2 regions of the Terrisporobacter muris genome follow, and region 2 is predicted to be linked to the other one. Evidence: riboswitches for the same ligand, from Rfam matches in the RefSeq annotation. Region 2 holds a riboswitch; the other holds the start of a gene.
What was found. A riboswitch is a leader RNA that binds a small molecule or an ion and turns the genes downstream of it on or off. The one in region 2 is predicted to bind lysine.

Region 1: another riboswitch for lysine. It lies ahead of NSA58_RS11205 (YfcC family protein); the one in region 2 lies ahead of NSA58_RS13740 (aspartate kinase).

Annotation. Positions count from the first base shown of each region.
Region 1 covers NZ_JANKBY010000134.1:4,880-8,993, reverse strand. The annotation lists gene NSA58_RS11215 (hypothetical protein) at 1-201, shown strand, start outside; gene NSA58_RS11210 (nitroreductase family protein) at 583-1,404, shown strand; lysine riboswitch at 1,503-1,682, shown strand; gene NSA58_RS11205 (YfcC family protein) at 1,833-3,224, shown strand; gene NSA58_RS11200 (M20 family metallopeptidase) at 3,240-4,114, shown strand, end outside.
Region 2 covers NZ_JANKBY010000202.1:158-4,271, reverse strand. The annotation lists gene lysA (diaminopimelate decarboxylase) at 1-63, opposite strand, end outside; gene NSA58_RS13740 (aspartate kinase) at 78-1,280, opposite strand; lysine riboswitch at 1,493-1,733, opposite strand; gene NSA58_RS13735 (hypothetical protein) at 1,815-2,420, opposite strand; gene NSA58_RS13730 (hypothetical protein) at 2,540-4,114, opposite strand, start outside.

The sequences.
Region 1 (4,114 bases), on a different contig from region 2:
GACGATGATGAATGTAGATGCAAAAAAGATAAAGAGAAAGATTTAGAATGTGAATGCAGATGTAGAAAGCATGATGACGATGATTGTAGATGTAAGAAATATGATGATGACGAAGATGAATGCAGATGTAAAAAACATGATTATGATTATAGATACAAAAAATATGATGATGATTATAGATATGGAAAAGAGTATTGGTAAACACTTTTATTTAGCATGTTAAAAAATTTCTTGTGCTGATGACTATTTTCATAGATTGAATTTTATTATTAAGATTCAATCGTCTTTAGCATAGATTTAATTAAAACACACAAAAATTTATTGTGATTAAAAATTCAATTGTATAAAAAATAATAATTAAATTTACGGAGGGCTATAAAACAAATTTTATAGTCCTCTTTGTATATATTCTATATTTTTGGGATCAAGTTAACTATGGTATAATTAAGATACAAAAAGTTTGAGCAATGATAAGATAGTAAATTTTGAAATTGATTGTTAAAATTCAATTTGTAGGTTAGATTCGATGAACAATAGATTTAAGTATAACATGATTGAAATATATAAATAGGAGTTGGTTTTATGATGAAAATAGATAGAGAAAAATGTATAGGTTGTGGGTTATGTATTAAGGATTGTTTTGTTAGAGATATAGAAATGCAGGATAAAAAAGCTAATATAAAAAATGAAACTTGTATGAAATGTGGTCATTGCATTGCTATATGCCCTAAAAATGCAGTATATACAGATGAATACAATATGGATGATGTAAAAAATTATAACAAAGAAGAATTTGAAATAGATGCAAATAATCTTCTTAATTTTATAAAATTTAGAAGAACAATAAGACAGTTTAAAGACAAAGATGTTGAGCGCGAAAAACTTGCCCAAATAATTGAAGCAGGAAGATTTACTCAAACAGGAGGAAACCTTCAAAATGTTTCATACATAGTAGTAAAAGAAAATATAGATGAGTTAAAATCTATGGTAATAGATACATTAAAAAATTTAGGAGACTACATACTTGCAAACAAAACTCCAGAAAATATGCAAGTACAAAAATACGCAAAGATATGGTTACAAATGTATGATGCTTATAAAAAAGACCCTAAGAAAAATGACATGCTATTTTTCAATGCTCCTGCAGTAATACTTGTAGTATCAGATTCTGATGTAAATGGAGCTCTTGCATCTTCTAACATGGAATTAATGACTAATGCCCTAGGACTTGGAACATTTTTTAGTGGTTTTTTAGTTAGAGCATCTCAGTCAAACAAAGAAATCATGGAGTATCTTGGTATAGAAGATGGCAAAAAGATTGTAACTTGTATGATTGTTGGCTATCCTGATGTAAAATATTCAAGAACTGTACCTAGAAAAGATGCAGATATAACATGGAAATAAATATATCATTAAATCAATATATTTACAATTTTTTACAAATTATGCTAAAATATTTACAACAAAGAGAAATTTAATAAAAATACCTCATCTAATAAAAAGATTGAGGTAGAGGTTGCATTTACTAAGAGTAATATTGAAGAGGTCGGAAGCCAATGAATCAATATAAAAGGAGTAAGTGCCGAAGTTCTAGTGTCCAAAGCTAGTGCTGGGACTGTATTTAATAAGTACAGGACTGTCATCAAAATTATCCCAAGTTTTGATGGAGAGCTATCTTAAGTAAGATAAAGGGAAGATGTAGGTATGTTGTATTTAGCATATTAAGCTCAACATGTATACATGTTGGGCTTTTTTTATACTTCTTCAAACTAAGATAGAAAAAATAAAGGGATAATAAAATATTTTAACTTACAAAATGGAGGAGTAAAAAAATGAGCACTTTAAGAAGACAAAAGTTTACTATGCCAAGCACACTTGCTATAATATTTTTACTAATAGTAGTAATGGCAGTTCTTACTTGGATAGTACCAAGTGGAAGTTTTGAAAGACAAGAAATACAAGATAAAATGGTTGTTGTAGCTGGAACTTACGAAAAAGTAGAATCAAACCCACAGGGAATTACTGATGTATTTACAGCACCTATAAATGGATTTATAGATGCAGCCGAAGTAGTTGGGTTTGTTTTAATAGTTGGAGGAGCTTTTGGAATAGTTAACAAAACAGGAGCCATAGAAGCAGCTATAGCTCATATAGTAAATAGAATGAAAAAATTCCAATTTTTAATAATACCAATCTCCATGATTTTATTTGGACTAGGTGGAACAACATTTGGAATGAGTGAAGAAACACTACCTTTTTATATGATATTTATTCCGCTTATGACTAGTATGGGATATGATTCATTAACAGCAGTGGCAACAGTATTTATAGGAGCAACAACTGGATTTGCAGCAGCTACTACCAATCCTTTCTCTGTGGGAATAGCACAAGCACTTTCACACATAGCACCAGGTTCTGGGATAGAGTATAGAGTTATTATGTTTATAATATTTATGAGCATAAGTATAGGATTTGTTATGATCTATGCTAACAAAGTTAAAAAAGATCCTACAAAGTCTTTAGTTAAGGATATATCACTAAATCAAGAAACAATAGATAGTAGTGATACAAATATAAAAGCATTTACAACAAAGGAAGCTATGGTAATAGCAATTTTCGCAATAGGTATGGCAACTATGGTATATGGAGTTTTAACACAAGGCTGGTATATAAGTGAAATTGCAATGGTATTTACAGCTATAGGTGTAATATCAGGACTAGCATCAGGACTAAAACAAGATGAAATAGTTAACTCATTTACAAGTGGAGCAAAAGATTTAATGTCAGCAGGATTATGCATAGCATTTGCACGTGGAATAGTAATAATAGCAGAAAATGGATACATAATAGATACAATCTTAAATTCAGCAGCAAGTGTATTAAATGGTTTACCAAAAGCCATATTTGTAAATTTAACATTCTTAATAGAAGGTTTAATCGCATTTTTAATACCATCAGCATCAGGACTTGCATCGCTTACAGTACCTGTTCTTGCACCACTTGGAGATTTAGTAGATGTATCTAGACAAATGATAGTTACAGCTTATCAATTTGGTATAGGTGTAACTAACTTAATAACACCAACATCAGGAGTTTTAATGGGGGCACTGGCACTAGCTAATATTCCTTGGTCGAGATGGATTAGATTTATAATGCCTTTAATGGTCATATTAATAATTACTACAATGGCATTTTTAACAACAGGACTATATATAGGGTTCTAATATAGGGGGTAAATTATGATAGAAAATATAAAGAAAAGAGCTTATGATATAGAAAATGAACTAGGAAGAGAAATAGAAGAAGTATGTGATTTTATATTTAATAATCCAGAACTAGGGGAAGAAGAATACATATCATCTAAATATTTAGTAGATAAAATGAAGGAATATGGATTTGATACAACTTATCCATACTGCAACCTAGATACGGCTTTTAGGGCAGAACTGGGAGATAATGATGGTACAACTATAGCATTTTTAGCAGAATATGATGCATTACCTGGATACGGAGAAAACAAAGAAGCAGGTCATGCTTGTGGTCATAACTGGATTGCAGCATCAACATTAGGAGCTTGTATAGTACTTAGTAAACTAAAAGAAGATTTTAAAGGGAAAATTGTACTAATAGGAACACCAGCTGAAGAAACTACAGGGGGAAAATGTGATTTAGTTAAATCAGGAGCTTTTGATGATATTGATGTATGTTATCAAATGCATATAGAAGCTTTTAATAATATAAACTGTAGAGCTTTGGCAATAGATTCATTAGAATTTAGTTTTGAAGGAGTAGCAGCACATGCAGCCAGCCATCCTCACATGGGAGTCAATGCATTAGATGCAGTACAACTTACATTTGCAGGAATAAATGCGCTAAGACAACATGTAAAATCAGATGTTAGAATACATGGAATAGTTTCAAATGGAGGAGAAGCTCCAAACATAGTTCCAGAAAAAGCAGCTTGTAAGTTTTATATAAGAGCTGGTGAAAGAAGCTATTTAGATGAAGTAACTAAAAAGGTTATAAACTGTGCAAAAGGTGCAGAATTAATGACAGGTGCAAAACTAACTTACAGATACTTTGAAAATTCTTTTGATAATATAGTAAACAACAA
Region 2 (4,114 bases):
AGTATTTACCCCACCTATATATAAGGTATTATCTCTTATTCCCATTGTCCCATGAAGTTTCATAGTATCCTCCTGTTTTATAAGTTAAATTCTTTAGCTATTTCTCTTATTGCCACTTCTTTAGAAGATGAGTTAATAGCACATGTGATTCTTATTTCTGATGTTGTTATTAATTTTACAGCTATGTTATTATCACTAAATATCTTAAATACTTTTGATGCAACACCACTAGTATTTTTCATTCCTAAACCTACTAAAGAGAACTTTGTTATACCTTCATCTATAATTATGTTTTCACTAGGTACAAAACATCCAACGATTTCTTTACATTCCCTTAAATCATCCTTTGGTATGGTAAATGATACATTTACTTTTTTATTAAAAGGTGCTGTTTGGCTTATCATATCAACACTAACTCCACCTACTGCAATCTTTTCAAATAACTTTGAAACATCTTCCATTTTTATATCTACTATTGTTATAGCTGCATCATCGTCACAAGTTGCAAGTCCTGTAATAACTTTATCCTCTAACTTCATTTCTTTGCTCCCCCTTATATATGTTCCTTCAATATCACTGCAAGATAAGCCTACATATAACTCTACATCATACTTTTGAGCTAATTCCACACTTCTTGAGTGCATTACTTGAGCACCTAAACTTGCAAGTTCTAACATTTCCTCATATTCTATCTCTTTTATTTTTTTTGCTTCACTGTATTTTCTTGGATCTGTAAAATAAATACCATCCACATCAGTATATATTTCACATATACCATCTAATTTCACTGCCAAAGCCACAGCAGAAGTGTCGGATCCTCCCCTTCCTAATGTTGTTATATCCCCCTCATCATTTAATCCTTGGAATCCTGTTACTATTACAATTTTACCACTATCTAAACTTTCATTTATTTTACTTACATCAATATCATCTATTAATGATTTACCATGAAGTCCACTAGTTTTTATATTTAATTGATAAGCATTATAACTTACAGCTTCACATCCTAATGAATTCAAACTCATTGACAATAAAGATGCAGATATCATCTCTCCAGTGGACATTAAAACATCCAGTTCCCTTTTATCTGGAGATTTTGTTATATCCTTTGCCATACTTATAAAATCATCTGTTGTATCTCCCATTGCTGAAACTACAACCACAATTTTAGGATTTTTCTTTTTTCTTTCTATTAATTTACTTGCTATAAGCTTAATTTTTTCAGTACTAGATACAGAACTACCACCATATTTTTGAACAACTACTTTGCTCACTATCATCCCCCCTTAAATTATGTACTCCTCTTTATGAAAAATTCGCTTCACTCATGTCGCCAACGATATATCTTCGTGCCCCTTCAGATGCATCCGTTGCTCCATTTAAATAGGTTGGAATTTATAATTTATCCACACATCAGATAAATTATAAACTCCTTTAATATAAAAAAATAAACGCCCAAAGGTATACTTTGGACGTTTAAAATAGCCATAGTAAACCTTGTAGCTCAACACTTATAGAAAAATCCGTTTTGCTCATATAACCAACAGACGTGAAAACAGGTCTATTGTTATATTTGCTTCTACGAATAAAAGTGACAGCCTTATACATATTTTGCATAAGTCCAGATAATTCATATGCCTATAAATTACCTTCGGCCATAATTCCTTTCCCAACATATAATTGCTCGCCAGCTATATATTAGTACTATTAAGTACAGCACCTCTACCTTAGGTTTTTATAAATTTTATTAATAATATATTAATAGCATAACAAACTTTAAGATGCAACTAAAATCATAAAACTATTTACATATTTTACAAATAATTAAATAATTTATTCAATGATGTATCTAAAAAATGTATATGCTCATTCATATTATACTTATTATGCTTTTGTTCTTTAGAAGATATAACAATAACTTTTGGTACCATAAAAAATGGTATAGTTGAGTTATCGATATCATAAATAATATTATCATACTTTGAGCATTTAAGATTTTCATCTAGTTCGATATCTATTAATACTTGTAGTCTTTGTCTACTCGGGTTTATATATTCAATAAATATATCATAAGTCTGATCCCCTACTTTTGCATTTCTATAAAACCTAACTGTTTCATACCCTGCACTATTTAATCTAATTGCTATTTCAGAGCCTAACAACATCTTTGTCAGACTGTTTCCCTTTGTAATGTTACTCCCATTTAAATAATATACATATGAATTATCTTTAAAATTTGTATAGTTTATATTACATGGAAACTTTCTCAAAGTATAATCATTACACATTTTTCTTAAAGTTCTTTTTAGGGATTTTTTGCTACTTCTTTTTTTATTATTAAATACTTTTCCCACTTGATTTTCTGTGACACATCTCACTCTACTAACTAGATACAAAATATCTTTTTCTAATCCCACCATAGTCAATCTCCTTGAAGCTAATTTTACCAAGTTGTACTATATTATATTAAAATCATGTAATAAAATTTACACAAAAAAAGGAAGATTTAAAATTTCTTCCTTTTCTTAGCTATTTTATACTATTCAGTTTTTTCTTTATTTTCTATATTTTTACTCTTATCTTCTTTATTCGAAACTTTTTCTATTTTTCCTATATTATTATTATCAAATTCAGCTATATTTATTATACTTGAATCTGTTTTATCATAAGATATACTTACCTTATCTCCTACCATAGTTATAGGTAGCTCTGTAGATACTTTTGATGTTCCTGTAAATATCAATTGATTATTATCTTTTAATGTAATGTAATATGTAGTATTACCGCTTTTTACATCTTGATTTATTCTTGATACAGTACCTTCTATCTTTTGTAAGTCTTCATTTTTATCTAAGCTTATATCATTACCTTCTGATTCTAATACTTCTTTATAGTTTTTATAAGCATCTTCTTTTGTTTCTCCAAGACCTATAATACTATAGTCCTCAACAGATACAAATGCAACCATTTTTACTAATCCAGCCTTATCTTTTAATCCTAAAACATAAGTTGGCTTTCCAAGTATATTGTACATAACTGGGAATGTGGCTTGGTACTCTTTTTCTTGTACCTTACCCTCTGCAGTTGTCATAGCTGCAGTTTCTGTAGCTCCCGTTTGCATATATAATTTAGATTCTTTTGTTCTAGAATCTACTAGCATAAATCCTACAGTAGATTCATCTGACCCTGAAGAAGTTATTCCTGTATACCAATATGATCTTCCATCGTTTCCATAAACAAGAGATGTACCCTCTGAAGGAAGTAATACACCTTCTTCTGATATTACAGAGTTTAAAAATCCATTAACGTATAATCCCCAGTCTTTTATTTGCTGAACTATAAAGTTTTCTGGTTGAATTCTATCTACCCACTTAGGAGTATCTTCTATTGAATAAACTTTAACTTCCCCACTTTGCGCATCAACAACAGCTGTTCCAACAGCATTTGCTCCACCATATCCAATACTATGTTCATATAAACTTACTACCCAGTACGGATTACCTTCATCATCAATCTCAAAATTAAATTCAGTCATACCATAGTTTACTACACCATTTAAATAGATATGTCTATGTAAATCTTGTAAGAAGTATGCTTCCTCTTGGTATACTATTTTAATTTGTTTTCCATTAATATTTTGTACTAGTCTTACGTCTTGAGGGTTTGTTGCAGATACCATTATATATCCATTAGTACCATCAAGGTTAGTTATCCATTTTACTATATCTCTATGTACAAGAGGCGCAACCCAATATAGTTCACCCTTTACACTTTGTATTGAATACTCACCAACTTTAGATATACTTCCTATTGCCGGTATTTCCCCAACCTTTTTTTCTCCTAATTTCACTGCCATATCTTTATCTACTATTCTTATTTTGTCAACACTTACTGGACTTACATCCTCTGTAAAAACACTTTCTTCCACTTTACCAAGTAAGTTTCTGTAAGAGCTAGCTCTAAATATTGGAGATGTTACAAAGAATGGAATCACAATAACTATAATTAATAAAAGTGCTGCAATTACAAAGTTATTTTTTGCCATTTTTGATGTTTTTTCTCCTCTATCAAACATCATGTCAAGAATCCCCGCTAAAACAAAAAATAGAACAAG